DNA from 3 places in the Jeotgalibacillus aurantiacus genome. Region 2 is predicted to be linked to each of the others. Evidence: riboswitches for the same ligand, from Rfam matches in the RefSeq annotation. Region 2 holds a riboswitch; each other region holds the start of a gene.

Region 1 (10,114 bases), 200 kb from region 2:
AACGGAAAAGGAGGAAAAATTGTATGTTTAAACAAATGATGGCGCTCATTCGTTTTTTCTTGATTGATATGCGTTTTTCGATTTTGCTATTCTGGTCAATTTACATGATAAGCCTCATTCCGGTAAGTGTTTTATCTGCTGCGGCTGATGGAAATGTTTATATTTCCTCTACCATTGCTATTCTTATATTCTGCGGCATTTCAGGTTTTATTTTACTGAAAGAAACATTCTCCTACACCATTAGGTTAGGGGTAACACGTCTAGAATATGCGATCTCCGGAGTTATTTTCGCAGCTGTTTTAGCATTTATTATGAGCAGCACAGGGATCATCATTAACATGATTTTTTCTGCTTTAATGGAGTGGGTTGGGTGGTCACATGTTCAGCTGATCAATATTTCCGATATGATCGGGACTCAAAGTACGATGCTTGCTGAATTTGGTTTACTAATGTTGTTTAGTTTTATCACCCTGATTGCCAGCTTCTTTCTTAGCACAGTATTTCACAGGTTCGGCCTGGTTGGCGGACTGAGTGTTGTAGCTCTCCTATTTATTACTATTCTTATTGAATCTCTTCGCACAGAAGTAATTGATTGGTTTGTAAAGGATATGGAGCTTGGTATGATGCCTATCCATATCACACTTAATTATCTCAGCCTTTCTATACTGGCTGCCTCTTTTCTGACTCTGAGCATGCTCGTATTATGGAAAGCGTCAATCCATCCTGGAGCAGCCAGATAAAAAACCGTGCCGGCTCTCTCTGACCCGGCACGGTTTTTCAATCCTTCTTCCTGAAATAAGTCAGCGCCAGCGCACCAACAAGAATACCACCTTTAATAATATCCTGTGCATAATACGGCACATTCATCATCGTTAACCCGTTTAACAGGATACCGATAATAATCGCCCCGATAAACGTACCAATGACATTCGGCTTCCCTGCGCCAAACACAGAATAACCGATCAATGCAGCAGCCACTCCGTCCATGAGCAGCGGATCACCTGCTGAAACCTGCCCCGTTCCGATACGGGCAGCAAGCACAATGCCGGCCAATGCAGCAAACACACCACTGATCACGTATGCATAAGTACGGTAACGGTTTACCGGAACACCGGAAAGTCGCGCTGCCTCCTTGTTGCCTCCCGTAATATAGAACAGACGGCCGGCACGGGTATACTGCAGGAATAAATGAACAAGTGCCACAATCACGACCATCAGAATAACCGGAAACGGGATATTAAAAATTTCACCCTGCCCGATAAACTGAAAAGCGGGAATAAAAATACCCGGTGCCGTCCCGCTGCCATCCGGAAGCGGCATATTGCTGTAAATGGAGTAACCCTTTGTATACGTTAAATGGACGCCGTTAATGATATACATGACGGCAAGCGTCCCGATTAAATCAGGAATTCTGATTTTTACAGTAATGAAAGCATTCAGCAGCCCAATTAATGCGCCTAAAATCAAGGGCACAATGAGGACGACCAACAGCTCCTGGCTGTACCAGACGAGCAGTGCACCACTCGCTACTGTTGCCAGACTGACTGTTGAACCTACCGATAAATCAAATCCACCTACAATCATCGAAAAAGTGACCCCGATCGCAACAAGCGTCACGATCGAAATCGACCTTAAAATCTCAGTAATGTTGCCATAAGTTAAAAACTGTTCATTCGTTAAGCTGAAAATAAGGATTATCAGCGCCAGTGCAAGGATGGTGCCGAATTTCATAAAGAAGTTGACGATCCGCTCCTTTTTACTGATGGTGTCCTGCTGCGGATAATCGCTGATATTTAGCTGTTTCATCGGCATTCCCTCCTGTTGCTGCGGTCATCAGGCGCTCCTGAGTCGCCTCCTGATTTGTTACTTCATCGACGATTTCCCCATCTGCCATCACCAGAATCCGGTCAGCAATTTGCAAAAGCTCGTCAAATTCACTTGTAAAATAAATAATGCCTTTTCCCTGATCTGCCAGTGATGTGATCAGGCGGAACACATCATTTTTTGCCCCTACATCAATTCCCTTTGTCGGCTCATCAAAAATAAAAACGTCACTGTCTCTATTCAGCCATTTGCCGATTGAGACTTTTTGCTGATTCCCGCCGCTCAAATGCTTAAGAAGGGCTTTGGGTGAGGAAGCAACGATGCCAAGGTCTTTGATCTGGTCAAGCGCAGTCGTTTTCTCTTTGGAACGGCTGATCCATCCAGCTTTTGTATAAGATTCGAGAGCCGGGAGTGACAGGTTCTCCTGAACAGAAAAGTCAATTAAAATACCACTTTTGCGGCGCTCTTCAGGGATAAAGGAAATACCGGCCTTTACAGCATGTCGGGGATTTTTGATTGCTTGCTTCTTCCCATTTACGCTCCAATCACCCTTCGCACCGGATGCACCAAACAGAGCGTTCGCGGTTTCTGACTTTCCTGCTCCCACCAGTCCTGCGATGCCTAAAATTTCACCTGATCTTACTGAAAGATCGATGGTCTTGTCCGTCTCCGGCACCTCAAGTCCTTTGACCTCAAGCGCTATTTTACTGCTGAAGCCGCGCTGCTGATAGTCCGCTTTGTGCAGCTGTCTGCCGAGCATCGTCTGAATAATTTCTTCAGTGGATACTGCACCTGTTTGATGAACAGCTACCACTTTCCCGTCACGCATAATCGTCATCCGATCAGCAATCTGATGAATTTCATTCATACGGTGAGAAATATAGATCATTGCAATGCCCTGTTTCTTCAATTCACTAATCACGTGAAACAATTTAGCTGTTTCGTTTTCACTTAGAGGAGCAGTTGGTTCATCGAAAATGATCAGCTTTGCATTGGAGGCAATCGCTCTCGCCAGCAAAATCATCTGTTTTTCAGATAAGCTGCAGTTCTCGACAAGTCTGTTTAATGGGATTTTTGTTTGCACTTTTTCAAGACGCTCTTCCGCCAGCTGCTTCCTTTTGCGCCAGCTGATTGGCTTCAGGTTTTTGCCTTCTACCGTTACATCCAATGTGACATTCTCAGCGACTGACAGGTTTTGAATCAGTGCCGTATCTACCTCCTGAACGACAATCGCAATGCCTTTTCTCTGCGAATCGGCAGGCTCTGTAAAATGAACATCCTCACCGTTTACGAGAATGGCTCCCCCATCCTTTTCATAATCACCGGATAAAATTTTGACCAAGGTGCTCTTCCCGGCACCATTTACACCGAGAAGGGCATGAACTTCGCCAGGCTCAACGGAGAAGTCCACCTGTTTTAACACCTTTACGGGACCAAATGATTTCGTCAGCTGTTGAACCTGTAGATAACTCATTGTGCGTTTTTCGCCTCCAGTGCGTCCATCCATGGGGAACGCGCTACATTCGGTGAGCCCCATCCCTCAATAAATTCTCCAACGTTCGCCATCGTCACCGGCTCATCCGGCAGATCACTTACATTGACGACAGAAGGATCAAGCGAATAGATGGATGGTGTTTCTTCTCCGGCGATTTTCTGATAAAGGAATCGCACCTGAACGGCCGCTACCTCAGCAGGATCCGTTGCTGCCGTCGTCACCCACGGACTGTTTTCAGCCTGCATGATCTGAAGGTCCTCATCACTTAAATCAATGCCATAAACCTTGATCTCATCGCGTCCCGCCTGCTGAATCGCACGTGTAACACCTTTAGCGAATTCATCATATGGTGCAAAAACAGCATCGATTGAGCCTTCCTCAGGATACTTCTTCAAAACAGCTTCCATCTGGCTTTGTGAGTCAAGTGCTGTATTGTTGCTTACACTTCCAAAACGCGCGATTTCCTTCACATTCGGATAATGCTCTAAAAACGCTTCATAAATCACGTTACGTCTTTCCATCGGCGTGAACCCGCCTGCCCATACATAAACGATATTTCCTTCTCCATCAATATCCTGTGCCATTTTCTTCAGCGTACCCCAGGCAAGACTGTAGTCATCCTGACTAATCGAGGTCACACCCTCAAGTGAAATGTCATTGTCAAACGTGACAACGGGAATTCCCTTATCCAGTGCTTCCTGAACACCAGGATTCAGTGCTTCTGCACGACCATGGTCAATCAGAATGCCATCAACTCCCTGATTAATCGCTGTCTGAAGGTGGTTGGCCATTTTTGACAGATCATTACTCGCGTTGTAAACCTGAACCTCTCCACCAAACTTGGCGATTTGAGATTCAAGTCCGCTTACATACTGAGATGCGAACGTTCCTGTAGAGAATTCCATGATCGCCGCAATTTTAAGTGGTTGATCTACTGCTTCCGGAATGTCAGCCGTTGCACCCTGTGAGGACTGCTCCTCTGTATTATCTGTTTCTGCTTCCGCCACTTCTGTATCTGCCGGCGGTTCTTCCTCTGTTTGTGAAGAAGGCTGTTGGTTGGTGCAGGCTGCCAGCGCCAGCGTGAAAATAAGTAAGAGTAAAAGTGCTGTTTTTTTCATGTTCTTTTCTCCTTTAAAAGGTTAATTGATTAAAGTATCAGGCGGCACAGGCCCTGAAAAAGAATCCCATCCCGTGCTATTGTTAAAATAATTTTTGTAATTCCTGCTGATAATCTCCTCTGATCACGCCTTTTTCGGTAATGATGGCAGTAATCAGTTCGTTTGGCGTGACGTCAAACGAGGGGTTAAATACCTGAACGCCTTCCGGGGCAATGCGCTGACCTCCAAGATGCGTAACCTCTTCCGCTTTGCGCTCTTCAATCACGATGTCCTCTCCGGTTGCTGTATCCAGATCAATCGTAGATAAAGGTGCTGCGATGTAGAACGGAATGTCGTGGGCTTTTGCCAAAAGCGCAAGGCCGTATGTGCCGATTTTATTCGCCGTATCTCCATTTGCCGTAATCCGGTCAGCGCCTACAATAATCGCATCGATATTTTTCGTTTTCAGCACGTGGGCAGCCATATTATCCGTAATCAGCGTGACGTCAATATCAGCCTGCTGAAGCTCCCATGCCGTCAGTCTCGCTCCCTGTAAAACGGGTCTCGTTTCTGTCGCATAGACGTGGATTTCATTACCACGTTCCTTTGCAATGTAAAATGCGCCGAGTGCTGTACCATATTTAGAGGTTGCGATTGCACCCGTATTACAGTGGGTTAACACATTGGCTCCCTCGGGTAAAAGAGAATAGCCGTTTTCCCCGATCAGGCGGCACGTTTCCTCGTCCTCGCGCTGGATGGCAATTGCCTCAAGCTCGAGTTTACCTTTGATCGAAGGAATCGTTGACTGCTGCTCAGCCACCCGCACAAGCCGGTGAAGCGCCCATGCAAGATTGACCGCTGTAGGGCGTGCAGAGTTGAGATAGTCTGCCGTCTTCTTTAAGCTTTGTAACAGTTCTTCCGTTGTTTCTGCTTCACTATTTTTCGCCCATAGCGCAAGACCATAAGCAGCTGTAATGCCAATCGCCGGAGCTCCGCGTACCTTCAGCTCAACGATGGCATCCCATACATCTTCTGCTGTCGTTAAAAAAATATATTCCACACTTCCAGGAAGCTTTTGCTGATTCAACAGCTTGATTGATTCACCTTCCCAGATGACCGGTTTAATAAAATCCTGCTTGACTGTCATGGCTGCACCAGCTCCTTTAAGTAAGCAGTCCAGTCTGATGGAGATTGCCACTGCTGACGGTTAAAAATCAAGTGACGGCCGGTCTCGATCGCGCGTTTTTGAGCACGAAGTCTCGACTCATCATCCTCAATCCCGTCAATGTCCTCTACATGAGCAAGACCTATAATGCGGCGAATCGTTTTACAGCCTGCGAAGCCAAGCGTATCCTGCCAGATTTTCTTCACAATGTAATCAGCATATTCATCTGACTTGTAGCGTTCTTCCACTGCATGCTCTTTCAGCAGCTCACGGTAGCGCTGCTCAAACACTGCCCACGTTTGTTCGATTGCCTCAAGCAGATAAGCACTGATTTCCTGACGATCTCCCTCTGAAGAACGCTCCTGCTGGGCAATAAAGTTCAGCGTAAGATTGGCCAAAAATGCGCCGGCATCAAACCCGGCAGGTCCAAAAAAAGCGAATTCCGGATCAATGACTTTCGTTTCGCCACTTGTGACAAATACACTGCCCGTATGGAGATCACCATGCAGCAGTGCCTCACCCTCCGTCAGGAATTGTTTTTTCAATTTTGCGACTTCAAAAAGCAGAGCATCGTCCTGCCAAAGCTCATTTACCGTCTCCTCAAGAGTTTCAGCGTATGAATTGGATTCAGCGTTGAAGTAAGGATCCGTGAATACGAGCTTTTCTGTAATATCACACAGATCAGGATTCACAAATTGACGCGCCAGCTTCTTCTTCTCAACCGGCCCAAGTGCCTCGTCCGAAGAATGGAAAAGCGTCTCTGCAAGATACCGTCCAATGTGCTCCGCAAGATTCACATAACGGTTCCCTTCAATCAGGCCTTTCCGCAAAATCACATAATCAGACAGATCCTCCATGACCGTAATCGCAAACGTGTCATCATAGTCGTACACTTCAGGCACAAGATGAGGGACATGCTTTGCCGCCTCCTGCAGTGCCTGCCGCTCAATCCGCGCACGGTCCAGTGACAGCGGCCAGCTTTCCCCTACCACTTTTGCATATGGCAATGCCTGCTTCACCACAATGGATCGATCTGTCGTGTTGTCACGAACGATAAACACATAATTTAAATTTCCATCACCGACCTCTTTGCAGTCAGCTTCCTTGCGATCTTTAATGAATCCTTTTTGCTCTAAGTAAACGAGGACTGATTCCTCTGTAAATGGCTGATACGTTTTTTCCTGCAGTACTGTCATGATGCGATTCTCTCCTTTAATCAAATTCTTTTTTATGCCATTCATCCTCCGGAATATCTAAATCCTCTCCGGAAAAACGCTCTTCTTCAAATACATCTCCATAATTATGAAAACCATTACGCTCCCAAAAGCCGGGGCGATCCTCTGTCAGAAACTCAATGCCTCTGATCCACTTCACACTCTTCCAGAAATACAAATGTGGAACGATCAGACGGAAAGGATAACCGTGCTTTGGCGTTAAAGGCTTACCGTCATAAGAGTGTGCAAGGAGAATGTCCTCCTTCAGTAAATCCTCAATCGGCAAATTCGTCTCATAATCATAGTCGCCGTAAATCATCACGTGGCGTACGTTTTCTGGAATCTCAACGTCTTTCAACAGCTCGCGAATCGTCACACCCGTAAACGCATTATCAAACTTCGACCACCTCGTTACACAGTGAATATCTTTGACAATCGTCGTCTGAGGAAGGTTTAATAATTCGTCATATGTAAAGCGTTTCTCTTTTATACCATTTCCAAAAAGGCGGAAATCCCAAAGCTTGAGATCGTATTCCGGCACCTCACCCTCATGAAGAATCGGAAACTTTTCCGTCAGGGTCTGCCCCGGTGGCAGGCGGCCTCCATATGTGTCTTTTTGTACGGGCGGCTTTGCTTTTTTTAAACGCTCTGCTTTTCCCATCCGGCTGCTCCTTTCCTGGTGGATTAACAATAAAAAAGCCTCTTTCCATGATAGAAAGAGGCAGAATAAATCGGATTCGACCTCTTATCTCTCAGACAAAAAATGTCTGTTGGATGTAGCACCGTGTCCCTGTTACCAAAATGGTAAACAGGGCCGGTTGCCGGGCTTCACAGGGCCAATTCCCTCAGCCAACTCTCGATAAGAGAAGGTATTCAGTTGGTGTTTTCTGGTTCATTTGAAATTCATAATTGCAAGTTTACGGAATAGGATTCCATTTTGTCAACGCATTTTTTAAATAAAAAATTTTTTCTGAAAAGTTATTGACCTGCACAATTTTTTTTGCGATAATTCGAAACATGAATTTAATTCCAACTGAATACGTATGAACTCTTATAAAGAGCAGGTGGAGGGACGAGCCCGATGAAACCCGGCAACCTGTTTCAGCTTAACCGCTGATTCAAGGTGCTAATTCTCACAGCAATGGCTGAAGGATAAGAGGAAGAACGTTTACTGTAAATGTCCGCTTCCTCTTTTGGAGCGGACTTTTTGTTTATTCATATTGTGATGGGTGAATGAACGCGTATATGGATTTGTCTTAAACAGGTGGGTGAACGAAGTCAGCTGGATCTTGCTTAGTCAGGTGGGTGAACAGTGCCGAAGGGATTTGTACTGTTTGAGTGAGTTATTGTATCGAATCAGCTTTTTATTGTACTGTTTCACTGCTTAATTCAATCGAATGAAGATTTTTTTGTACTGATACGACTTCACACCTTCATTTTTGTACTGTTCCTCACCCTTTTTGTACTGATCCGAATCATATTTGTATCGTTCCAACTTATCATTGTATTGTTCAGTCCCCACCGCTCTCAAAATACTGATTTTATCACTGAAAGGATGCTTATCATGTCTCAGATTACGGCTACATACCTTGTACACGATGCGAAAGGCAACTTAGAGAAAAAGGCAGAGTCGATTGCCCTCGGCTTGACGGTTGGATCATGGACCGACCTTCCGGCTGTGGATCAGGAGCAGTTAAAGAAACATAAGGGTGAGGTGCTTTCTGTTCAGGAGGTTCCCGCACTGGAATCAGCTTCTCATTTAGGACAACGAAAAGCAGGCCTGATCAAAATTGCGTATCCGGCTGCAAATTTCAGCTCTGATATTCCGGCGATTTTAACAACGATTTTCGGAAAGCTGTCCCTGGACGGGGAAGTGAAGCTGATTGATATTGAGCTGGACACAGAGCTTGAAAAACAGTTCCCTGGACCACAGTTTGGCATTGAGACCATCAGACAAACATTAAATGTTCACGACCGTCCGCTCCTGATGAGCATTTTCAAAGGTATGATCGGACGCGGCACTGATCTTTTTACTGAACAGCTTCGCGCGCAGGCTGCCGGTGGTGTGGATCTTGTGAAGGATGATGAAATTCTGTTTGACAATCCACTTACACCATTTGAAAAACGGGTGGAACTTGGCGTGCAGGTACTAAACCAAGAATATGAGCGTTCCGGACACCGTACACTGTATGCAGTCAATCTTTCCGGAAGAACGTTTGATTTAAAAGACAAAGCGAAGCGTGCGGTTGAACTGGGAGCGAATGCGTTACTATTTAACGTTTTTGCTTACGGTCTTGATACCCTGCAAAGTCTCGCTGAAGACCCGGACATTCATGTGCCGATCATGGCGCACCCTGCTGTGTCCGGTGCATTGACGGCTTCACCCCTTTACGGTATTTCAAACCAGGTACTGTTAGGTAAGCTGTTGAGACTTGCCGGAGCTGATTTTGTCCTGTTCCCTTCTCCATACGGCAGTGTGGCTATGGAAAAAAGTGAAACACTGGCGATCAGAGATGCACTTCGCTCTGACAGCAGACTGAAACGGGCATTCCCTGTTCCATCTGCCGGCATTCACCCCGGACTTGTTCCTCAGCTGATCGAGGACTTTGGCACAGATTCGATTATCAATGCAGGCGGCGGTATTCACGGTCATCCGGACGGAGCAGCTGCCGGAGCGAAAGCCTTCCGTGATGCGATTGATGAAGTCGTTGCAGGTGGCAGCCTTCAAACAGCTGCCTCTAAATCTCCGGAGCTTGAAAAAGCACTGGCACTTTGGGGGTAAAGGCATGTCCAAAATGATTTTTTGCGACTTTGATGGGACGATTACAAAATCAGACAACATTATTTCCATCATGCGTCACTTTAATCCTCCTGGCTGGGAGCCGATTAAAGACCAGATTCTTTCCCGGGAAATAACGATCCGGGAAGGAGTGGGAAATATGTTTGCCATGCTTCCCTCATCACTGAAAGAAGACATTATCCAATACGTTGTCGAAACAGCTGAAATTCGCGATGGCTTCGGGGAATTTGTCGCCTATACAAGAAAGGAAAATGTCCCTTTAAACATTGTCAGCGGCGGCATTGATTTCTTTGTGAAACCGATGCTTGCACCGTTTCAGCTTGATGACCAGCTGTATTGTAACGACAGTGACTTTTCAGACGACACGATCCGGATTACCTGGCCTCACACATGTGACAGCCAGTGCTCTAACGATTGTGGCTGCTGTAAACCGAGTATCATTCGAAGGCTCGCCGGGGATGATGTACAGAAAATCGTGATTGGCGATTCTGTCACGGACCTTGAAGCCGCTAAATTGGC
Region 2 (10,114 bases):
AGTGCCTGAAACGTTCAATGTTACATCCGTTGAGGATGACACGATGTTCTTTAAGGGAGCATATCATCACACCATTACGATCGATCAGCCGGAAGCGGGAGAGTGGAAGGCCGCAACGGTTTCAGATGCGCCAACTGCCTACGCGCTGATGGTCACTTTTGACTCTGCGCTAAATGACCAGCTCGTTCTTGAGCCTGAAGCTGATAAAAAGAACTGGAACCTTAAGACACAAAACGGACTGGCTGCAAAATCTAACGGAAAAGCCAGTGTGAAGGCGTTTGCTGACATCGGGTTTGTGCCGGGTAACGGTAAAGATAACAAAAAGCTCGGTCAAAAAATGCGTATATTTAAACAAAGCGGCAATGCTATTCAGCTGCCATCTGAAGAAGGAAGCTACAATATGACCGTTGAAGTTGAAGGAACAACGCCAACAGGTGAAAAGTTCCAGCGTACCGTGATTAAATCAGTATTTGTAGATGAAAAGGGTAACGCTTATTAATCTTCATTGGGTTTGAATGTTCATATAAAGAGAATTTCCTGAAAAGTTGCTCCTTTGGGGAAGGGAGCGGCTTTTTTGTGGTTTCTGGAGGCGGCTTTTGGTGAGTTTCACAGGATTTTGAGCGAGTTTCTCAAAATATTGAGGATGGTTCGAAGAATGATGCCGGACGTTCGCAGGATGTGTGAGGGGTTTCGCAGGATTTTAATGCCGGTTCGTAAAATAGTGACCATTTACCCGCCTGGCACTCATCCATGTTTTAGCATTTTGCAAATAATTTGGTGTTGTCGATCGCCCGCTGCTCCGCCCACCAGCATCAAAAAGCCGCTCCCCTAGAGAGCGGCTTTCGCATGATGCACAATTCTTACTGAGCCACCGCAGCCAATCCTGCTTTATTCAGAAAGTTCCACGGCTGGTTAAAGTGTGGCTGGAAGAAGAAGTCGACAAATCCGAGCTCATCGATCGTCATGCCCGTTTGGATACATACGCTTAATGTGTTAATAGACTGCGTCACATCAGCTTTAGATAACACCTGAGCCCCGGCAATTTTGCGTGTTTCCGGATCATAGCTGACCTTCAGCATGACATTTTCTGCTGTTGGCATAAAGTCCGGGCGGTGCTTTTCATTGATTGTGATACTTTTCACATGAATGTCCGCAGCTTCAGCGGCCGTTTCCGTTAATCCGGTAGAGGCCATATTCAAGTCATAGATGTGCAGTCCTGATGTTCCTTGTGTACCAACGTTTTTCATCACTGGCTTCACGAGGTTGCGAGCGACAAGTGTTCCCATTCTTACAGCGTTTGTTGCCAGTGGAATATAAGCTGGCTTTCCAGTCGGGTTATATTTCACGGCACAGCAGTCACCGGCAGCTAAAATATCCGGGTTGCTTGTGCGCATATATTCATCAACTGTAATTGCGCCATTTTCAAGCATCTCCACTTTTCCTTTTAACAGGTCAGTGTTTGGTCGGAATCCGACACACATAATCACAAGATCTGTCTCAATACGTCCACCGCTTGTTACAACAGCTTCAACAGACCCGGAACCTTCAAACCGTGTGACCGTTTCACCTAAACGAAGCTCGACGCCGCGATCAGTAAAGGCTTTTTCTACCTGCTCAGTAAATTCTTCATCTAAATATTTATTCAAAATACGGTCAACACCGTCAATAAGTGTTACTTTTTTGCCTGCCTGTTCAAATGCTTCAACGAGCTCGACACCGATATATCCGGCGCCTACGATTGTTACGTGTTTTGCGTCTTTTGATTTTTCGATAATCGTATTGGCCTGGTTATAGTTCTTAGCAAGCAGGACATTTTCTAAACGGATGCCTTTGATTGGCGGAATGACCGGCCATGAACCTGTTGACATGACGAGCTTGTCGTAGCGGTCTGAGACGGCTTCGCCTGTGACGAGATTGACTGCTTCAATCTGTTTATTTTCAGTATCGATTTCTTTAACTTCGTGCTGCATTTTCACATTGATGCCTAATGACTGCAGTTTTTCAGGAGAAGAGTAGAACAGACCTTTTGGATCTTCTACCACTCCGCCTACATACAATGCTAAACCGCAGGATAAGAATGATACGTTGTCATTTCGCTCATAAACCGTGATTTCTGCATCTGGATACATCTGGGCCATATTCGTTACTGCCGCTGTACCGGCGTGAGTGCTTCCGATTACTGCAATTTTCATGTTTGTTTCCTCCTGTTATTTATATTGTGAAGTTTTTCACAATATTGATGTTAAGTACAGTATACGCCGGTCCAAACAGAAATGCAATACTTTTGCTCAATATTTCACAAACTAAAAACACATCGGTGAAAACACTGATTTAATAGGGTTTCAAGAGCAAAAGGAGTAATAACCTGAAGAGTTGATCATTGGATTTTACGAATAAAAGTTAATCTGATCAAATGCTGAAAAAGGGTTCAAAGTGATCTTACATGATTCGTGCCGGGTCATTCCGTTTCCTCCTTCAGCAGAGGAAGACAAATGGCTCACTGAGCAATCGCGAAAGAACGACACGACACGGTTACATGATTTTTTAGATCCAACATGATCATAGTACGACGTCTCCCGCCACAATCCTAATTCACATCACCTATATAAATCCGGTTTTTAGATTCATGTTGAAGATAATCTACAATCGCTTTTGGATACACGCGCAGCTCGTGAAGCTTTTCAATCAGTACCCACTGCATATCAACCTGGTTGCTGTCTGGGTTAGTTGGAAGTGAGGGCTGTTCCTTTGCTGTACATTCCATATAATACTCAATCTGATGAACGCCGGAATCAGCATCAGCGTACTCATGGTTTTTTCCTATGTATTCTCGGATATGGATAATGTCGTGAGGCTCCACAATATATCCTGTTTCCTCAAGACATTCACGCTTTACGGCCTCATGCAGACTCTCTCCGTGTTCTTGGCCACCTCCAGGGAATATATAGAAAAACCCTTCTTGATCCTTATGTTGTGTCAGAAGAATTCTGTCGTTCTTTTTGATGATGGCTTTTGCTGAATTACGAATTCGCATGGTAAACCCTCCTATTTTTGGCATCCTTCTGATTGTATAGCATAATGAAGGAGGAAGCGAGGGGGATCACGAATGAACGAAGCCGGATTATCACCAGAAAAGCTTAATGAAGCGGTCATGCTTATTCAAAAAGCCGTTGACCTGCAGCAGTCACTTCATCAAACCGTATTCGCCGGTCAGGTGCTGGACCGCTCGATACCGGTTGTCTGGTTTGGCAGAAGAGCACCGGGGTCTCTCGTTACAATTGGTACAAACCCTTCCTCAAAAGAATTTTTATCCTCTGACGGAAATCTTCTACCTCAGGAGAAATCCCGTTTTTTTGTCAGGGAAGAAGGCGTCAGTTTATACGATTATCAAATGGATGAGGCATCGCTTTCAGAAACGGTTACCCATTATCAGACTTACTTTGAACGTAAGACCGTCTATAGTGGCTGGTTTGGTAAAAGAAATGGGGCGAAGCTTGAGGGCTTTTTAAATGGGCTGGGCTACAGCTTTTATCAATCGGATCTTTTGATGCCGGCTGTACATATTGATTTCTTTCCTATCCCGACACTTAAGCAGATGGGGCAGATTAAAGACAGGGAGGGCGTGATCAATACGCCTCAGATCTGTTCTCTTTTAACAGATACTTTGCATTTTCTTTCACCAGGTACCATTTTGATTTTGGGAAAAGAGCATTGTGCAAGATTCAGGCAATTTTATCCGGACACGAGTCTGTCTGAACCGCAGGCATTGGACGGCTACCCGAGTGCCCGATATGAAATGGGTTATAGCAAAACATTTCAGGCTCAGGTGATTGGTCTGCATTTTAAACCTTCAGAGCAGTTTCTGGCACTTGGAGGAGGGGCGGATCGCAATGGACTGAACCATGGGAGCTATGGTGGCCGGGAAACGATCAGGCGATTAGGGGAAATGATCAGGATCAAAGCACAGGAGGACTGAAAGCGTTTATAATAGCCGTACAACTACTTTTCGGGAGGGGTTCTACAGATGAAAAAAACGTGGTGGAAAGAGTCAGTCGTATATCAGGTATACTGGCGCAGCTTTTATGACAGCAATGGGGATGGGATTGGTGATTTGCAAGGTGTGCTTGAGAAGCTTGATTACATACAAAAGCTTGGCGTGGATGTGATTTGGCTTAATCCGTTTTATGAATCACCGGATCGTGACAATGGCTACGATATTTCAGATTATGAGTCGGTGATGGAAAAGGCGGGGGATCTGGAGACGTTTAAGGAGTTGCTTTCTGCGATTCATGACCGGGGGATGAAGGTGATCATGGATCTCGTGGTGAATCATACGTCCGATCAGCATCCGTGGTTTCTTGAATCGGAATCGTCAAAGGACAATGCGAAGCGCGACTGGTATATCTGGCGTGAGGGTAAAGGAGACGGACCGCCGAATAACTGGCGCTCTTATTTTGAACCATCTTCATGGACGTATAATGAAGCGACAGAGGATTATTATTTTCATTCCTTCGCTAAAGAGCAGCCTGATTTGAACTGGAAAAACGATGAACTGCGCAAAGAGATTTTCCGCATGATGCGCTCATGGCTCGATCTTGGTATCGACGGCTTCCGTATGGATGTCATTAACCTGCTTGCGAAGCAGGACGGCTTCCCGGATGCTGATGACCCATCGCATATCAGCTATTTGGCGGATAACCCGGGTATTCACGATTATCTTCAGGAGATGAACCGCGAAGTACTGTCTCATTATGATGTGATGACGGTCGGAGAGATTCCGTTTGTGACTCCTGAGACAGGGCTTTTATACGTTCATGAAGACCGCAATGAACTGAATACGCTGTTTCATTTTCAGGTGGCGGATGAAATGCCTGTGATGGATCTGAAACGTTATAAAGAAATTCAGGAAAGCTGGTATAAGGGGACGTTTGAAAAAGGCTGGAATTCACAGTTTTTAAATAATCATGATCACACGAGACAGGTTACCCGCTATGGGAACGATGGTCAGTATCGCGTTGAGTCGGCGAAGCTGCTTGGTATTATGCTGCATACGCTGCCTGGCATGCCCTACATTTATCAGGGGGAAGAAATCGGTATGACGGGTGTGCGTTTTGACTCGATTGACGACTACAATGATATTGCGATGAAAAATAAGTATAAGGAAGAGGTCGAAAAAGGCCGTGATCCGGAGGAAGTGTTTGAGAGCCTGCTGCTGCTGAGCCGTGATAATTCACGAACGCCGATGCAATGGAATGCCAACGATAACGCCGGCTTTACTTCGGGAAAACCATGGATTAAGATCAATCCGAATTATAGAGAAATCAATGTAGAGAAAGCACTTGAAGACCCGAGTTCCGTTTTTTATACGTATCAGAATCTGATTGAACTCAGAAAAGAGCACCCTGTGATGACATATGGTGATTATACCGACTTGTCTTATGGAAAAGACCCTTTATATTTGTATACACGCAGCTATGAAGGTGTCACCTGGCTTGTGATACTGAATCATTCTGACGATCAGCTGGGTGTGGACATTCCGGAGCGTTATGCCAAAAAATCTGCCCGTCTGATCATCGGCAATTATCAGGTATCTAATGATGAGCGTGGTCATATGCCGGAGCAGATCAGGCTTCAGCCTCATGAAGCGAGAGTATATGAAATAAAAGAAAACCGAGTGGTCTAAGTTTTATAAAACGAGTAGTTAAGCAATTTGTGATCAGATTTTTATGAGTCAATAGTCATGATAAAACAGCCTGTTTTATAGGATGAGACAGGCTGTTTATGATGTTGACACAAGTTCGTCAAAATCGTTTCATAGCAACACATTCAACCTGTATAATCAGAGTATTCTGATAAATAATAAAACTTTTGTCGGGTGTAAAATATAAGTGTAATCACACCTATATTTTAAAGGAGGAGCAAGGAAGATGGAAACCGAAGTCAATCTATTGGTTTTGGCGACACAGTACATGTTCTGGGTTGGGTTCGTTGGAATGGCAGCTGGGACGTTATATTTTCTTGTGGAGCGTAATAGTTTGGCACCTGAATACCGGTCAACCGCAACCGTGGCAGCGCTGGTCACATTTGTAGCTGCCATTCACTACTACTACATGAAGGATGCGGTCGGCACGTCAGGTTTGTTATCAGAGATCGATGGTTTTCCAACAGAAATCCGTTATATTGACTGGCTTGTAACAACACCGTTACTCCTTGTGAAATTTCCGCTTTTACTCGGGCTTAAAGGGAAGGCAAGCCGCACACTCCTTGCATCATTAATTATTGCTGACATCATTATGATTATTGCTGGTTATATCGGTGAATCCTCTATCAATATAGCAGGAGGCTTTACTCAGCTTGGACTCTGGAGTTATGTCATCGGCTGTATTGCCTGGCTGTATATTATTTATCTGCTGTTCACAAATGTGACGAAGGCTGCGATGGACAAGCCGGCGCCTATTCGAAAAGCGCTGCTGCAGATGCGTCTGTTCATCCTGATTGGCTGGGCAATTTATCCAATCGGCTATGCTGTCACACTGTTTGCATCAGGGGTGGAGGTTCAGCTGGTGCGTGAATTAATTTATAACTTTGCGGACTTGATCAACAAGGTTGGATTTGGACTCGTGGCATTCTTTGCAGTAAAAACCATGTCTGCTGTAAAGAAATCTCAGCTTTCATAAATGTGTGGAGGAGCATCCTGATGGGTGCTCTTTTTTTATTTGTGAAACTTTTCCTGATCATGAGCAGTAGAAAAACGAAGTGCGCGTTTGGATGGGGGTGCCGGGAATGGAAGTTATGATAGTCAGTCTTGGAGCAGCGGTGATTGTGTTCGTAACCATGTTCAACTTGTTTCGCCTTTACAGAACAGCATACCGAAGTGAGAGGATCACACGTGAGGCCTTTATTTTATACACAGTGATCACAGGCTGCGTTGGAACAGGAATATATGCTGTTTTAGCTCTGGGATTTATAGCGGTTTTCGGAGAAATGATTCCTTAAAGCTTCGATGAACGATCCGATAATAATTCAATTTTCAAAAAACAGTTGACTTCGTTAAATCCTATCTTTATGATAGGGATTATAATTTTATAGCAAGACTTCTTATCAAGAGAGGTGGAGGGACTGACCCTGCGAAGCCTCGGCAACCAGCAGCCTGCTGCACGGTGCCAAATTCAGAGGAAGATATTCCGAAGATGAGAAGGTGAGGATCTTTACTGTGCCGCCCCTTCTATCATCTGCAGATAGAGGGGGTTTTTATTTTAACTGATGAATTTTTGACAAAACAAAAAGAGGTGCTGCCACACCTCTCCTCTTGATGAAAGAGTCCGCTTGCATTCGGAACGGACATCCCTGGTCATCTATTTTAGATTATCACTCACATAGGATGTTCGTCTATTTACAACATAAGTAAAGGAGACGATTTGAATGACAACACTACAATTTGCCTATTGGGTACCCAATGTCAGTGGGGGATTAGTCGTATCAAAACTGCCTCAAAGAACGGATTGGAGCTTTGAAGCCAACAAACGTTATGCACAAATTGCAGAAGAATCGGGATATGATTATGCTCTGTTACAGACCCGTTTTTTCGCAAGCTATGGTGCCGAATATCAACTGGAGGCCATTACGCTTGGTTCTGCGCTTGCATCAGTCACGAAGAAATTAAAGCTGATTTCTGCAGTTCACCCGGGTCTATGGCATCCTGCTGTCTATGCTAAAATGCTAGCCACGCTGGATCACATTAGTAACGGCCGTGCTGCTGTGAATATTGTGAGTGGGTGGTTTAAACAGGAATTTATCGGTTATGGGGAGCACTGGCTGGATCATGATGAGCGATATCGTCGTTCAGAGGAATTTGCCCGCGTACTACGTTCGTTGTGGACAGAGGAAACGACAACCTTTAAAGGCGACTTTTACCGTATTAATGATGCACCGCTTAAACCAAAGCCTGAACAGGGTGGAAACCTGCCTATTTTTCAGGGAGGAAATTCGGCAGCTGCCAAGCAAATGGCTGCACGGGTATCAGATTATTATTTTATGAATGGGAATACACTTGAAGGTTTTCAAAAACAAATCGAAGAAGTAAGAGCACTTGCTGAAAAAGAAGGCAGGACTGTCAAATTTGCTGTCAATGGTTTTGCGATCGTGAGAGATACTGAGGAGGAGGCAGTGCAATTGCTTCGTGATATTGTATCCAATGCAGATACTGAAGCTGTTGAAGGCTTTCGTAACGCAGTAAAAGAAGCGGGGCAGGCGACGAAGGAAAAGGATGGTATGTGGGCAAATTCTACTTTTGAGGATCTCGTACAATACAATGACGGCTTCAAAACAGGTCTGATTGGAACTGCTGAACAGGTGGCAGACCGTATCATTGAACTGAAAAAAATAGGCGTGGATCTCATTTTAACAGGTCATTTTCATTATGAAGAAGACCTGGAGCGCTTTGGACGGGAAGTCATTCCGCTCGTGAAACAGAAGGAGAAAGCACTCTTTGATAGCGGGGTGTTTGTATGAAGATTCTTGCTTTGTCAGGCAGTTTGTCAGGATCTAAAACGTATACGATTATTCGTGAAGCAGCGGAGTATGCAAAGGAAAAAGAAGACGTTGAAGTTGAACTCGTTAATCTTTCGGAGTTAACGGTTCAGTTTTGCGACGGACGTGACCCATCTAAATACGAAGGGGAAACTGCCTGGCTCATCAGGCAATTTATTGAGGCGGATTCATTCATTATTGGCACACCTATTTATCGAGGTTCACTCACAGGTGCGCTGAAAAATGTATTTGACCTCATTCCAAATGATGCGTTGAAAGGAAAGGTCATTGGGTTTGTTGCAACAGGAGGAACTTATCATCATTATCTTGCGATTGAGCATCAGTTGAATCCGCTGGCGAGCTATTTTAGAGCGCATATTGTTCCGGGTGGTGTTTACGCCCACAATGATCATTTTACGAGCGGCGTGTTGACGGATGAGGATATTCATCACAGACTCCGCAAGCTGGCTCATTCAGTAGTAACGATTAGTCAAAGCCTGAAAGATCATCAGACGGCACTCGAACAGCCGGTGATTCCAAGACAAGCATAGAAAAAACAGCAGCCCACACATGTATATGGGCTGCTGTTTTTAATTCGCTACTGTTTTAATTCTGAGCTTTAATTCTGTATCGATCCAGGCGGTGTAGTCATGAAGACGGGCGATTTGCTCATCGCTCAGCCTTCTCGGATGAAAGTCAGCGATACAGAAGGTCCCGATGACTTGTCCGTCCTGTTTAATCGGGATCCCGGCGTAAAAATGTAAGCCGGCTTCTTTGGCAAGTATCTGAATAGAAGGATCTTCACTGTAGAACATATCATCAATAATTAACGGTTCACCGCTTCTAATGACTTTATCGCAGATTGTCTGGTCCCTGGGAACTTCTCTCGCTGCCATGACAGGCTCGGGTAATCCAATGCATGATTTGAACCATTGCCGCTCATCATCAATAAAAGAAATAAAGGTGATGGGTACGTGAAAAGCATCCCTGACTGTCCGGGTGATCCGTTCAAAAGTTTCCTCAGATGGTGTATCTAAAATATTCAGATCGTAAAGAGCATGAAGACGCTCTTTTTCAGCAGTATCGATGGTTACGGCTGCCTGAAGAGAGGCAACCCACTCATCTGGAGTACGCTTCAGGCTAATTGATTTATGAACCGTATTCAGCATATCTTCAAGCTGTTCAGCCGGTACAGGTTTACTTAAAAAATAACCCTGTATTTCATTACAGCCGAGACCGGTCAGTAAATCAAACTGCTGCTTCGTCTCCACCCCTTCAGCTGTCACTTTCATATTCAGTTTTTTAGCAAGCTGAATAATGAAATGAACGATATCAATATCCTTTTTGCCTTCGGTTTCCGTGATCTGTTTAATAAAGGACCGGTCGATCTTAATGCCATCCAGTGCAAACATTTTTAAGTAGTTCAACGAGGAATAGCTTACGCCAAAATCATCAATCACTACGGTAAAACCGCTTTCCTGTAAATAGTGAATGGTCTCCATTCCACCGGCAGGGTCAGTCATCAGCATGCTTTCGGTGATTTCAATTTCAATTGCTTCCGGTGAAATCGAATACTGTTTCAGGA
Region 3 (9,636 bases), on a different contig from region 2:
AGAGCTATATTTATTTTGAGCTGTTATCGATCCACGCTCTTCTGAGAAAAAGGAAATCATTTGTGGCTGTTCCGAGTGTAAAACCTGGGGAGCTTTAAAATGAATGTTAATCCACCATACCGCTTACATAAGGGTTCCGCATATAAAAAACCGTTCACGTCCTTTGCGTGAGCGGTCTATTAAAATCTTCATTTTATCCGTTCATAAGCCCGTATGTAATCAATAGAGAATTCATACGGGTATTGTTTTACAGTTGTTTCATCAGAATTTTCTCGTGGTATTTCATATATGTTCAGCATCATTTGCATCGGATAGGACGGTGATTGCTTTGATTGATGAATCAGCTGATGATCAAGAAAGAATGATACGCCATCTTTTGACCAGTCAAAACCGTATATATGATAGTTAGTAGGATCATATTTAAATTCCCGTTCAAAAAATTCGTCCTGTATCGATGGATCGCTGAAAGCACGTATTCCATACCCCAATGTGCAGGTATCTTCTTTAACATTCCACCCTTTCAGTTCAAATGGACAGATTTCCGCAGACCGTTCAGGTTGATCCTCAAACCCAATCATCCAGAAAGCACAGACATTTTCAGGAGTTGCTAGCCCCTTTACCCGAATCTCAAAATAGCCATACTGTGGTGTGAATAACCGCTCAGGTGTCTGCTCCTCTTTAACGATGCAATGTTCAGAAAAGCGATGCTGTCCAAATTTACTTCCAAGTGAACCTGAATAAACTCCTGTCTGAAGATTACTCACTTTAATATTGCCGTCCAGTTCCGGACACCATGGCTGCTGATTAGCTGAAATCATTAACTTCAGTTCACTATTTTCTATACGATAATTCGCTTTGGCGTTTTCACGGCTGCTCCATTGAGGCAAATAAAATGGCAGCCACTTTGACAGGTCAAGACTCACCTGATCAAAATCATCATTAAAAACCAAACGGAACCCCTTTTTTTCCAAAGAGTTCCGGGGGAAATCACGATCCATCCAGTCAACCTCCCGTAATTTGATAGTGAAAGAATGTATTAGAAGCTGCTCCCCGGTCTATGAAACCGCTGAGAGAGCAGCCGTAATTTTTATAATACGTTAAAATATCGTGCATCCGGATGAGCAAACACAATGGCTGATACGCTGGCCTCCGGTTCCATCATGAAGCCGTCAGTCAGCTGGACACCAATCTCTTCCGGCTGGATCAGCTTAAACAGCTTTTCCTGATCCTCAAGCTCCGGACAGGCAGGGTATCCAAAGGAGAAACGCTGTCCCTGATACTTGGCGCTGAAGCGCTCCTGCATCGTGAAATCAACTGAATCCGGGAAGCCCCAGCGGTCGCGCATCTGCTGATGAAGCAGCTCCGCAAAGCCTTCTGCTGTTTCAAGAGCCAGCGCCTGAAGCGCATGACTTTCAAGAAATCTTCCCTGCTCCTTATACTCCTGAGCCTTCTCCCTGATTCCCCGGCCGGCTGTGACGGTAAAAAATCCTACATAATCCATCTCGCCGCTTTCTTTTGAGCGGAGATAATCAGCAAGACATAAATATGGCGCTCTAGGCTGTCTTGGGAAAGTAAAACGTTCAATCTCGTGTCCCTCTTCTGGATGATAAATAATCACATCATCACCCTCACTCTGGGCAGGAAAGAACTGATACACAGCAGCCGGTGTAATCAATCCTTCTTTTTTCACTTCCTGAATCAGCTGATCAACGGTTTCTTTTACCTTGATGGTTTTTTCATCTCCTTCAGCTAAAAGGCGTGATACTTTACCTTTGACGCCGAGATGATGTCCGATCAGCATTTGCATATTGATATAAGCCTCAACATGTGAAACAGAGTACGAGCTGATCACATGACGCTGCACATCATTCGGCACAAAAACAGGGGCAGGGGCAACAGCCGGCTTTTCGAGTACACCGACATTGCTTTCACGTTTAGGGGCAGGAGCTGCTGATGCAATGGCTCCCTTTTTCGCCTCCCGCTCTTCTACAAGCTTGGCACGCTCCAATTCGTCCTGAAGCTGGTTCGCAAGGCTCAAACCGTTCATCGCATCCTTTGCATATAAAACAAGACCGTCATAGTTTTGTGAAATTTTTGTATCCACAAATTTACGCGAGAGTGCCGCTCCGCCAACCAGAATTGGAATCTCCATGCCTTCCTGCTTCATATCTCCTGCCGTAATGACCATCTGCTGGGCTGATTTAACGAGCAGACCTGACAGACCGACAATGTCCGGCTTTTCACGACGGATGGCTTCGATCAGCTCCGGCGGGGTTACTTTAATGCCAAGGTCAACCACTTCAAAACCGTTGTTACTTAAAATAATTTCTACAAGGTTTTTACCGATGTCGTGTACGTCCCCTTTTACCGTAGCGAGGAGTACCTTACCTTTAGAGGAAGAATCATCAGACGCTTCCATGTGCGGTTCAAGATAAGCAACAGCTGCTTTCATGACTTCAGCACTCTGTAACACCTCAGCTACAATCAGCTGATTGTCATTAAACAAGCGTCCAACCTCTTTCATGCCTGTCATCAAAGGGCCGTTAATGATGGATAGCGGCTCATCGTACTCAGTGAGCGCCTGCTCCAGATCCGGCAGCAAACCTTCTTTTGTACCTTCTACGACATAATAGGCAAGCCTCTCCGCAAGCGGCATATCCGGAAGTCCTGAAGCCGTTTCTTTCTTTTTACCACGGTAAAAGGCGGTAAATTCAGCGAGTGATTCATCAGTCGTATTGAATAACAGTTCTTCAGCCATTTTGACCTCAGCGGGATCAATAGAAGCGAAACGCTCCAGTTTCTCTGTATTGACAATCGCATAATCCAGACCTGCAAGTGTACAGTGGTACAGATACACGGCATTCAGCACCTCTCGGCCAACCGGAGGTAGACCAAAGGATACGTTACTGATGCCGAGCACGGTTTGCACCTGCGGGAAGGCCTCTTTTATGTGACGGATTCCTTCCACTGTTGCATTGGCTGAACCAATATACTGTTCATCCCCTGTTCCAACCGGGAAAACGAGCGGGTCAAAAATGATATCAGTCGGGTGAACACCGTAATCCTTTGTCAGAATGTCGTATGAACGCTTAGCGATTTCAAGCTTGCGTTCCGCTGATACACCCATTCCTTTTTCATCAATTGTTCCGACAACAAGTGCAGCACCATATTTTTTCGCAAGTGGTACAACTGCATCAAAACGTTCAAGCCCATCCTCTAAATTAATCGAGTTAATTATCGATTTACCTTGAGAATACCGAAGTGCTTTTTCAATTACCTTTTCGTCTGTAGAATCAATGACTAAAGGTACCTTCACTTTTTTGACAACCTCCTGCATGAAGGCTTCCATATCTTCTTCTTCATCGCGATCCGGGTCGGCCAGACAGATATCGATGACGTGTGCGCCTTTTTTCACCTGGGCACGGGCGATTTCCGATGCTTCCTCTATTTTCTTTTCCGCAATGAGGCGTTTGAACTTTCTTGAGCCAATGACATTTGTCCGTTCTCCGATCATCAGTGGTCTCATGGATGGATCATCATAGACAAGCGGCTCGATTCCTGACACGGTGTGATGCTTTTCAGGTCTCTGCTTACGCGGTTCATAATCCTTCATGACGTCCGCAATCGCTTTAATATGTGCAGGTGTCGTCCCGCAACAGCCGCCGACAATATTCAGCCAGCCCTTTTCAGCAAATCCTTTCAGCTTTCGTGCAAGCGTTTCAGGTGTTTCATGATATACACCCTCCTCATCCGGCAGTCCGGCATTTGGATAACAGCTGACATAAGACTGATTGATTTCAGATAACGAGCGGATATGGTCCTGCATAAATTCCGGTCCGGTCGCACAATTCAGTCCGACAGATACCGGGTTCATATGCTCAACACTGATATAAAAAGAATCAATCGTCTGTCCGGCAAGTGTTGTCCCCATCGGTTCAATGGTTCCGGAAATCATCAGTGGTAATTCTTTTCCGGTTTCTTCAAATGCCTGCTGAATACCGAGGTAAGCACTTTTTACGTTTAACAGGTCCTGACTTGTCTCGATCAGTAAAAGATCTGCGCCTCCATCAATCAGTCCGCGTGCCTGCTCTGCATACGACGCCTGAAGGTTTTCAAACGTTGTTCCACCGGTAACACTTAATGTTTTTGTTGTTGGACCCATTGCACCTGCTACAAAACGGGGACGTTCTTCAGTCGACCATTTATCTGCGGATTTCCGGGCTAATTCAGCACCAAGACGGCTCAATTCATAGGCGTCAGCCTGGATGTCATATTCTTCAAGCACGACGCTCATACTTCCGAAAGTATTCGTTTCAACAATATCCGCACCTGCTTCAAAATAAGCGTCGTGAATGTTTTCAATAACATCAGGACGGGTTCTGTTCAGGTTTTCATTACACCCTTCCAGTGCTTCTCCTCCAAAATCCTCCGCAGTCAGATTCGCTTCCTGAAGCATCGTTCCCATTGCACCGTCCATAATGAGAATGCGTTTTTCAAGCTGTTTAGTGAAGTTTGTTCGTGACATACTGATTCCCCCCGGCGCGTTTTGCTGCCTGTTCATTGGCATATCTCGTTAATTCAGCCGTCATTTCATATCGCATAAACGGCGTGATTAAATAAATTCCGTTAAATAAATCAAGCGCTGTGTCAATCAGAGATTTCGTCATCGCAATCCCTTCGCGGTGCGATTTTTCACGATCTCCTGATACAGCAGCCATCCGTTCCCTGACCTGATCCGTCAATTTAATCCCAGGTACTTCATTATGCAGGAAGTCTGCATTTTTGCTGCTTGTTAAAGGCATCAGCCCGATATACACAGGTTTTCCAAGATCCTTTACGGCTTCCGATGTTTCAATCAGCTTCTCTTCCGAAAAGACCGGCTGACTCATAAAGTAGTCTGCTCCAGCATCAATTTTCTTTTCCAGACGTTGTACAGCACGTTCCACACTCCGGACATTCGGATTAAAGGCGGCACCGATTGTAAAGGATGCTTTTTCACCGAGATCCTTACCGGACATCGACATTCCCTTATTCAGCTGGGCAATCATTTCAATCAGTTCAAATGATGACACATCATAGACAGAAGCGGCCCCCGGAAAATCACCTACCTTTGTCGGATCACCCGTAACGGCCAGAATATCATGTAACCCGAGTGTATGAAGTCCCATAAGGTGAGATTGAAGGCCAATCAGATTACGGTCACGGCACGTTAAATGGACAAGTGGCCGGACACCCTGCTGCTTGATCAGATAGCCGAGTGATTCGTTGGACACCCGAGGGCTTGCCAGTGAATTATCCGCAAGTGTCACCGCATCTGCACCGGCCTCACTCAGTGCTTTCGCTCCTTCCATAAATGAATCTGTGGACAGCTTCTTTGGAGGATCAAGCTCTACGATCACGGACTTTCTCCGGTTAACGATTTCCGTTAATGGTTCAGGCAGCTCTTTTGCCCGGTCTCTCACGATGATTGGTTCAATCGGCTGTGTAATCACTTTCTCACTGACAGGCTCTAATCCACTTAACGCCTCACTGAAGGAGCGGATATGCTCAGGTGTCGTACCACAGCACCCGCCTAATAAACGTACCCCCTGCTCCCTGAAAGATGGGGCAATCTCCTTAAAATAGGCAGCATTATTACTGTATTGAAGTGCACCATCTGTATAAGATGGCAGGCTTGCATTCGGATAACATGATAAATAAGCTCGCTCAGGCAGCGGAACCTGCTCAAGTGATTTCAACATGTGAAAAGGCCCCTGTCTGCAGTTCAATCCGACTACATCAGCTCCTGCCTGTTCGAGACGCAGCAGTGCTTCCGCCACTGACGTTCCATTTTGCATGACGCCAGGCTCCTGAACCGAGATCTGGGTAATAAGCGGAAGATCCGTTTCTTTACGGGCAATTTCAAGCACGGCTGACAGTTCCTCAAGGTCGTAATACGTTTCAAATAACAGCCCGTCCACTCCTTCTAAAAGCAAACAGTAAAGCTGTTCTCTGAAGGTTCGCTTAATTTCATTCAGTTCAATGGACTGAGGACGAAAGCTGCGAATCCCTCCTGAAGTCCCGAGAACAAATGTATCTTTACCTGCAGCCTTTTTGGCATTTCTGACCGCTGCAGTATTGATTTCCCTTACCTGTTCCTCAAGTCCGTATCGCTCAAGCTTGTGGTAGTTTGCGCCGTACGTATTCGTCTGAATAATGTCCGCGCCCGCTTCAATATAAGCACGATGGATTTTCTGGATATGCTCAGCCTGCGAAAGATTTAATTCCTCATAGCACTGATCCGTTCCATACGAATACAGGAGGGTTCCCATTGCACCGTCACCGATCAGGATGCGATTTTTCATTTCGTCTAATAAAGTCATGTTACTTCCCCTTCCGTATTCGTGGATCTTATCAAGGTTGTCTATACAAAAAGGCCTTCTTATCGCTTGAATAAGAAGACCTGTGTTAGAAAACGGAACAACTCTCCTTATCTTCCCCGTAAAAATACGGGATGGATTTAGCACCTTTTCACTTGTGTGATGGTTGCTGAGGTTTCGCAGGGCCTTGTCCCTCCACCTCTCTTGATAAGAATCCACACTATTTAGTTAATTATGATAACTCTACTAGACTAAAGCCCCTTCTGTCAACAGCAGAACCGCGATTAAACAGACTGTTCAGCAAATTGTAATGGTTGATGCATTAATCCAGTGAAGTAATGCCTGGCAGTCTCCATTCAATTTCCTCTTCGCCAAAAGTACCGAACAGCTTAAAGGCTGTAGTAGCAGATGCCTCAAATTGAAGTGATCCTTCAACTGTTTCACCGGCAGGCACTGTCCATTCAACCGGATCACCATAGGCAGATTTTTCCTCATCAGCCAGATCTGTTAAACGGAACTGATCACCTGTAATCACAGCTTCTTCCTCACCATTGTTCGTAATACTGAAACTGACTTCATAAACACGATTTGTTTCGTCGATTTGCTCTGTCACACCTGCACTGACAGCTGTCATCGTCAGATCACCCGTCTGAACCTCATCCTCTACAACATATAAAGCCGGCTCTGACGTTTCTTCAGGCGCTTCCGTTTCTTCTGTTGTCTCTTGTGCTGATTCAGCGTTACCAGCTGATTCGTCTGTTTCCTCTGAACATGCTGCAAGCATAAGTGATGCAGCAAGCGCAGATACTAACCAAAATTTCTTCATAATTGAACACCCTCCTAGATATGTAAAAATGACACTTCCTCATTATTATTCGCAATGCGAAATAAATCAACCATTTTCCTGTAAAAGGAAATAAGATTAAATCTTCTCTATCTTCGCAATGTTTTTATTATTTGTTACGATAGTGTTAGTAAATAAGGAGGGGAATTTACTTGTGTGGACGATTTTCTTTAACCGAAGCGCTTGAGGATTTAAAGGAATATTACCAATTCAATATGCGGGATGACTTTGATGTCTACCCACACATTAACCTTGCACCCAGCAATCAGGTAGCCGCTATTGTCAGTGTTGAAGGGAAGCGATACCCCGCTTATTTTCGCTGGGGGCTCATTCCGCCTTTTGCTAAAGATGAAAAAATCGGATACAAAACCTTTAACGCCCGGGCAGAAACCGTTTCTGAAAAGCCGAGCTTCCGCAGAGCCTTCCGATCTAAACGGTGCTTAATTCCCGCGAGCTCCTTTTACGAATGGAAGAAAACAGAGGAAGGGAACAAACAGCCTTATGAAATAAAACTTGTCAGCGGGGATCCATTAACGTTTGCTGGACTTTGGGAATCATGGCGAAACGAACAGAATGACCTGATCAGAAGCTGCACCATTATTACAACTGAGCCGAATAGCGCAATGAGCCAAATTCACGACCGCATGCCTGTCATTCTTTCACCTGACCAATTCGACCGATGGCTGAACCATGATGGAGATGTGGAAGAGTTAAACTATTTATTGAGTCCTTTTACAGGAGAGCTGAAAATCAGCAAAATTTCAGGAGAACGGTTTAAACGAAAATAAAAAGCTGAAAGACGCACATTGCGTTTTTCAGCTTTTTCGTTATGACATTCACTTGCTGAAAATAAACCATTACCCAGCAAGTACATCTGCTTTCGGATACTTAATTTTACGATAATCCGGTTTAGCGATTGAAAAGAATAAGGTTAACGGACCAACTTTTCCGATAAACATCACCAGCATTATTACATATTTACCCATATCTGATAAGTCAGGTGTAAGCCCCATTGATAATCCAACCGTTCCAAAGGCAGAAACCGTTTCAAATACAATCGGCAGGAAACCGGCACCATCCTCTGTATGCGTCATAATACTCAACGCTGCAATGATAAATAATACACTGCTCATGGCAATAGCAAGCGATTTAAAAATAATTTCCTGACGAATTTCGCGATCAAACATATGAATCTCTGTATTTCGTCTGAAGAACGCGACAGTAGCGAGCAAAATCACGATAAATGTCGTGAGCTTGATCCCGCCACCAGTTGATGCACTGCCTGCTCCTATAAACATAAGGATAATGATAAAAAGCAGGCTTGAATCATCCATAGAAGCAATATCAATAGAATTAAAGCCTGCGGTTCTCGGACTGACCGCCTGAAAATAAGCTGCCCATATTTTCTCATCCAGTGTCAGCCCACCAAGTGTGGCCGGGTTAGCAAATTCATTAAAGAATAAATAGATCATGGCAAAAATGTTGATGATCAGTGTACCTGATACCATCAGCTTGGTGTGAAGGCTCCATCTGCGAATGGATGTCGAACGGAACAAATCTACCAGGACAGTGAATCCGATTCCACCTAAAATAAATAATGCAGAAATCACAAGGTTAACCATAGGATTTCCCACATAGGACATCAGACTATCACTCAACAGCCCAAATCCTGCGTTATTAAAGGCTGATACCGCATGGAAAAGACTAAAGAATAATCCATCTTTCCATCCCATTTCAGGCACCCATACAGTAGATAAAAGCATGACCGCAAATAATTCTATTAATATTGAATAGATCATCAGCTGAATAGCAAGGCGGATAATACCACCTACAGCATTTTGGTTTAATGCCTGCTGAATGATCAGTCTTTCCTTGAATCCAATCTTTCTGCCAAGCATTAGAAAAACCACTACTGCAAACGTCATAATCCCAAGGCCACCAACTTGAATCAGGATCATAATAATCGTCTGACCGAACGTCGTATATACCGTTCCCGTATCAACGACCGCCAGACCTGTTACTGTCATGGCAGAAACAGCTGTAAAAAAAGCATCCTGCCAGCCGATCGGCGTAACGGTTGCTGCAGGAATTTTAAGTGCAGCGCCTCCAAGCAGGATTCCGGTTAAAAACAGGACAATCAAAAAAAGAGGAGGGTTCTGAAAAAGTTTTTTCTTCATCCCTACACCCCCTGCTTTTCAAACCGGTGTAGCTTTCTGTTCTCACCGATCACAATTAAAACGTCTCCTTCTTCTATACGGTCATCCCCGCTTGGAGAAACAAGCATATCGTGAGACCGGTAAATCCCTACTATATTGCAGCCAAAACGATTCCGGATATTAAGCTGCGCGATCGTTTTCCCCACAATTTTTTTGGTTGCTTTTATTTCTACCATGGAATGCTCTTCGGAAAGCTCCACATAGTCAATAAAATGAT

What was found. A riboswitch is a leader RNA that binds a small molecule or an ion and turns the genes downstream of it on or off. The one in region 2 is predicted to bind S-adenosylmethionine.
Region 1: another riboswitch for S-adenosylmethionine. It lies ahead of H7968_RS02735 (2,3-diketo-5-methylthiopentyl-1-phosphate enolase); the one in region 2 lies ahead of sfnG (dimethylsulfone monooxygenase SfnG).
Region 3: another riboswitch for S-adenosylmethionine. It lies ahead of H7968_RS14985 (bifunctional homocysteine S-methyltransferase/methylenetetrahydrofolate reductase); the one in region 2 lies ahead of sfnG (dimethylsulfone monooxygenase SfnG).

The regions. Positions count from the first base shown of each region.
Region 1 is NZ_JACNMS010000001.1:573,548-583,661, forward strand. Features, by position in the region: gene H7968_RS02695 (ABC transporter ATP-binding protein) at 1-31, shown strand, start outside; gene H7968_RS02700 (hypothetical protein) at 24-740, shown strand; gene H7968_RS02705 (ABC transporter permease) at 778-1,806, opposite strand; gene H7968_RS02710 (sugar ABC transporter ATP-binding protein) at 1,757-3,298, opposite strand; gene H7968_RS02715 (sugar ABC transporter substrate-binding protein) at 3,295-4,437, opposite strand; gene mtnA (S-methyl-5-thioribose-1-phosphate isomerase) at 4,520-5,563, opposite strand; gene mtnK (S-methyl-5-thioribose kinase) at 5,560-6,777, opposite strand; gene H7968_RS02730 (sulfite oxidase-like oxidoreductase) at 6,794-7,456, opposite strand; SAM riboswitch class I at 7,538-7,661, opposite strand; SAM riboswitch class I at 7,844-7,954, shown strand; gene H7968_RS02735 (2,3-diketo-5-methylthiopentyl-1-phosphate enolase) at 8,360-9,577, shown strand; gene H7968_RS02740 (2-hydroxy-3-keto-5-methylthiopentenyl-1-phosphate phosphatase) at 9,582-10,114, shown strand, end outside.
Region 2 is NZ_JACNMS010000001.1:775,918-786,031, reverse strand. Features, by position in the region: gene H7968_RS03670 (esterase/lipase family protein) at 1-499, shown strand, start outside; gene H7968_RS03665 (FAD-dependent oxidoreductase) at 861-2,192, opposite strand; gene H7968_RS03660 (NUDIX domain-containing protein) at 2,588-3,034, opposite strand; gene H7968_RS03655 (hypothetical protein) at 3,107-3,976, shown strand; gene H7968_RS03650 (glycoside hydrolase family 13 protein) at 4,025-5,683, shown strand; gene H7968_RS03645 (bacteriorhodopsin) at 5,928-6,677, shown strand; gene H7968_RS03640 (hypothetical protein) at 6,784-6,996, shown strand; SAM riboswitch class I at 7,096-7,197, shown strand; gene sfnG (dimethylsulfone monooxygenase SfnG) at 7,423-8,511, shown strand; gene H7968_RS03630 (NADPH-dependent FMN reductase) at 8,508-9,080, shown strand; gene H7968_RS03625 (EAL domain-containing protein) at 9,120-10,114, opposite strand, start outside.
Region 3 is NZ_JACNMS010000005.1:93,658-103,293, reverse strand. Features, by position in the region: gene H7968_RS15000 (aromatic acid exporter family protein) at 1-98, shown strand, start outside; gene H7968_RS14995 (glycoside hydrolase family 16 protein) at 189-998, opposite strand; gene metH (methionine synthase) at 1,088-4,525, opposite strand; gene H7968_RS14985 (bifunctional homocysteine S-methyltransferase/methylenetetrahydrofolate reductase) at 4,503-6,362, opposite strand; SAM riboswitch class I at 6,467-6,573, opposite strand; gene H7968_RS14980 (DUF4352 domain-containing protein) at 6,682-7,185, opposite strand; gene H7968_RS14975 (SOS response-associated peptidase) at 7,356-7,991, shown strand; gene H7968_RS14970 (TrkH family potassium uptake protein) at 8,061-9,380, opposite strand; gene H7968_RS14965 (potassium channel family protein) at 9,383-9,636, opposite strand, start outside.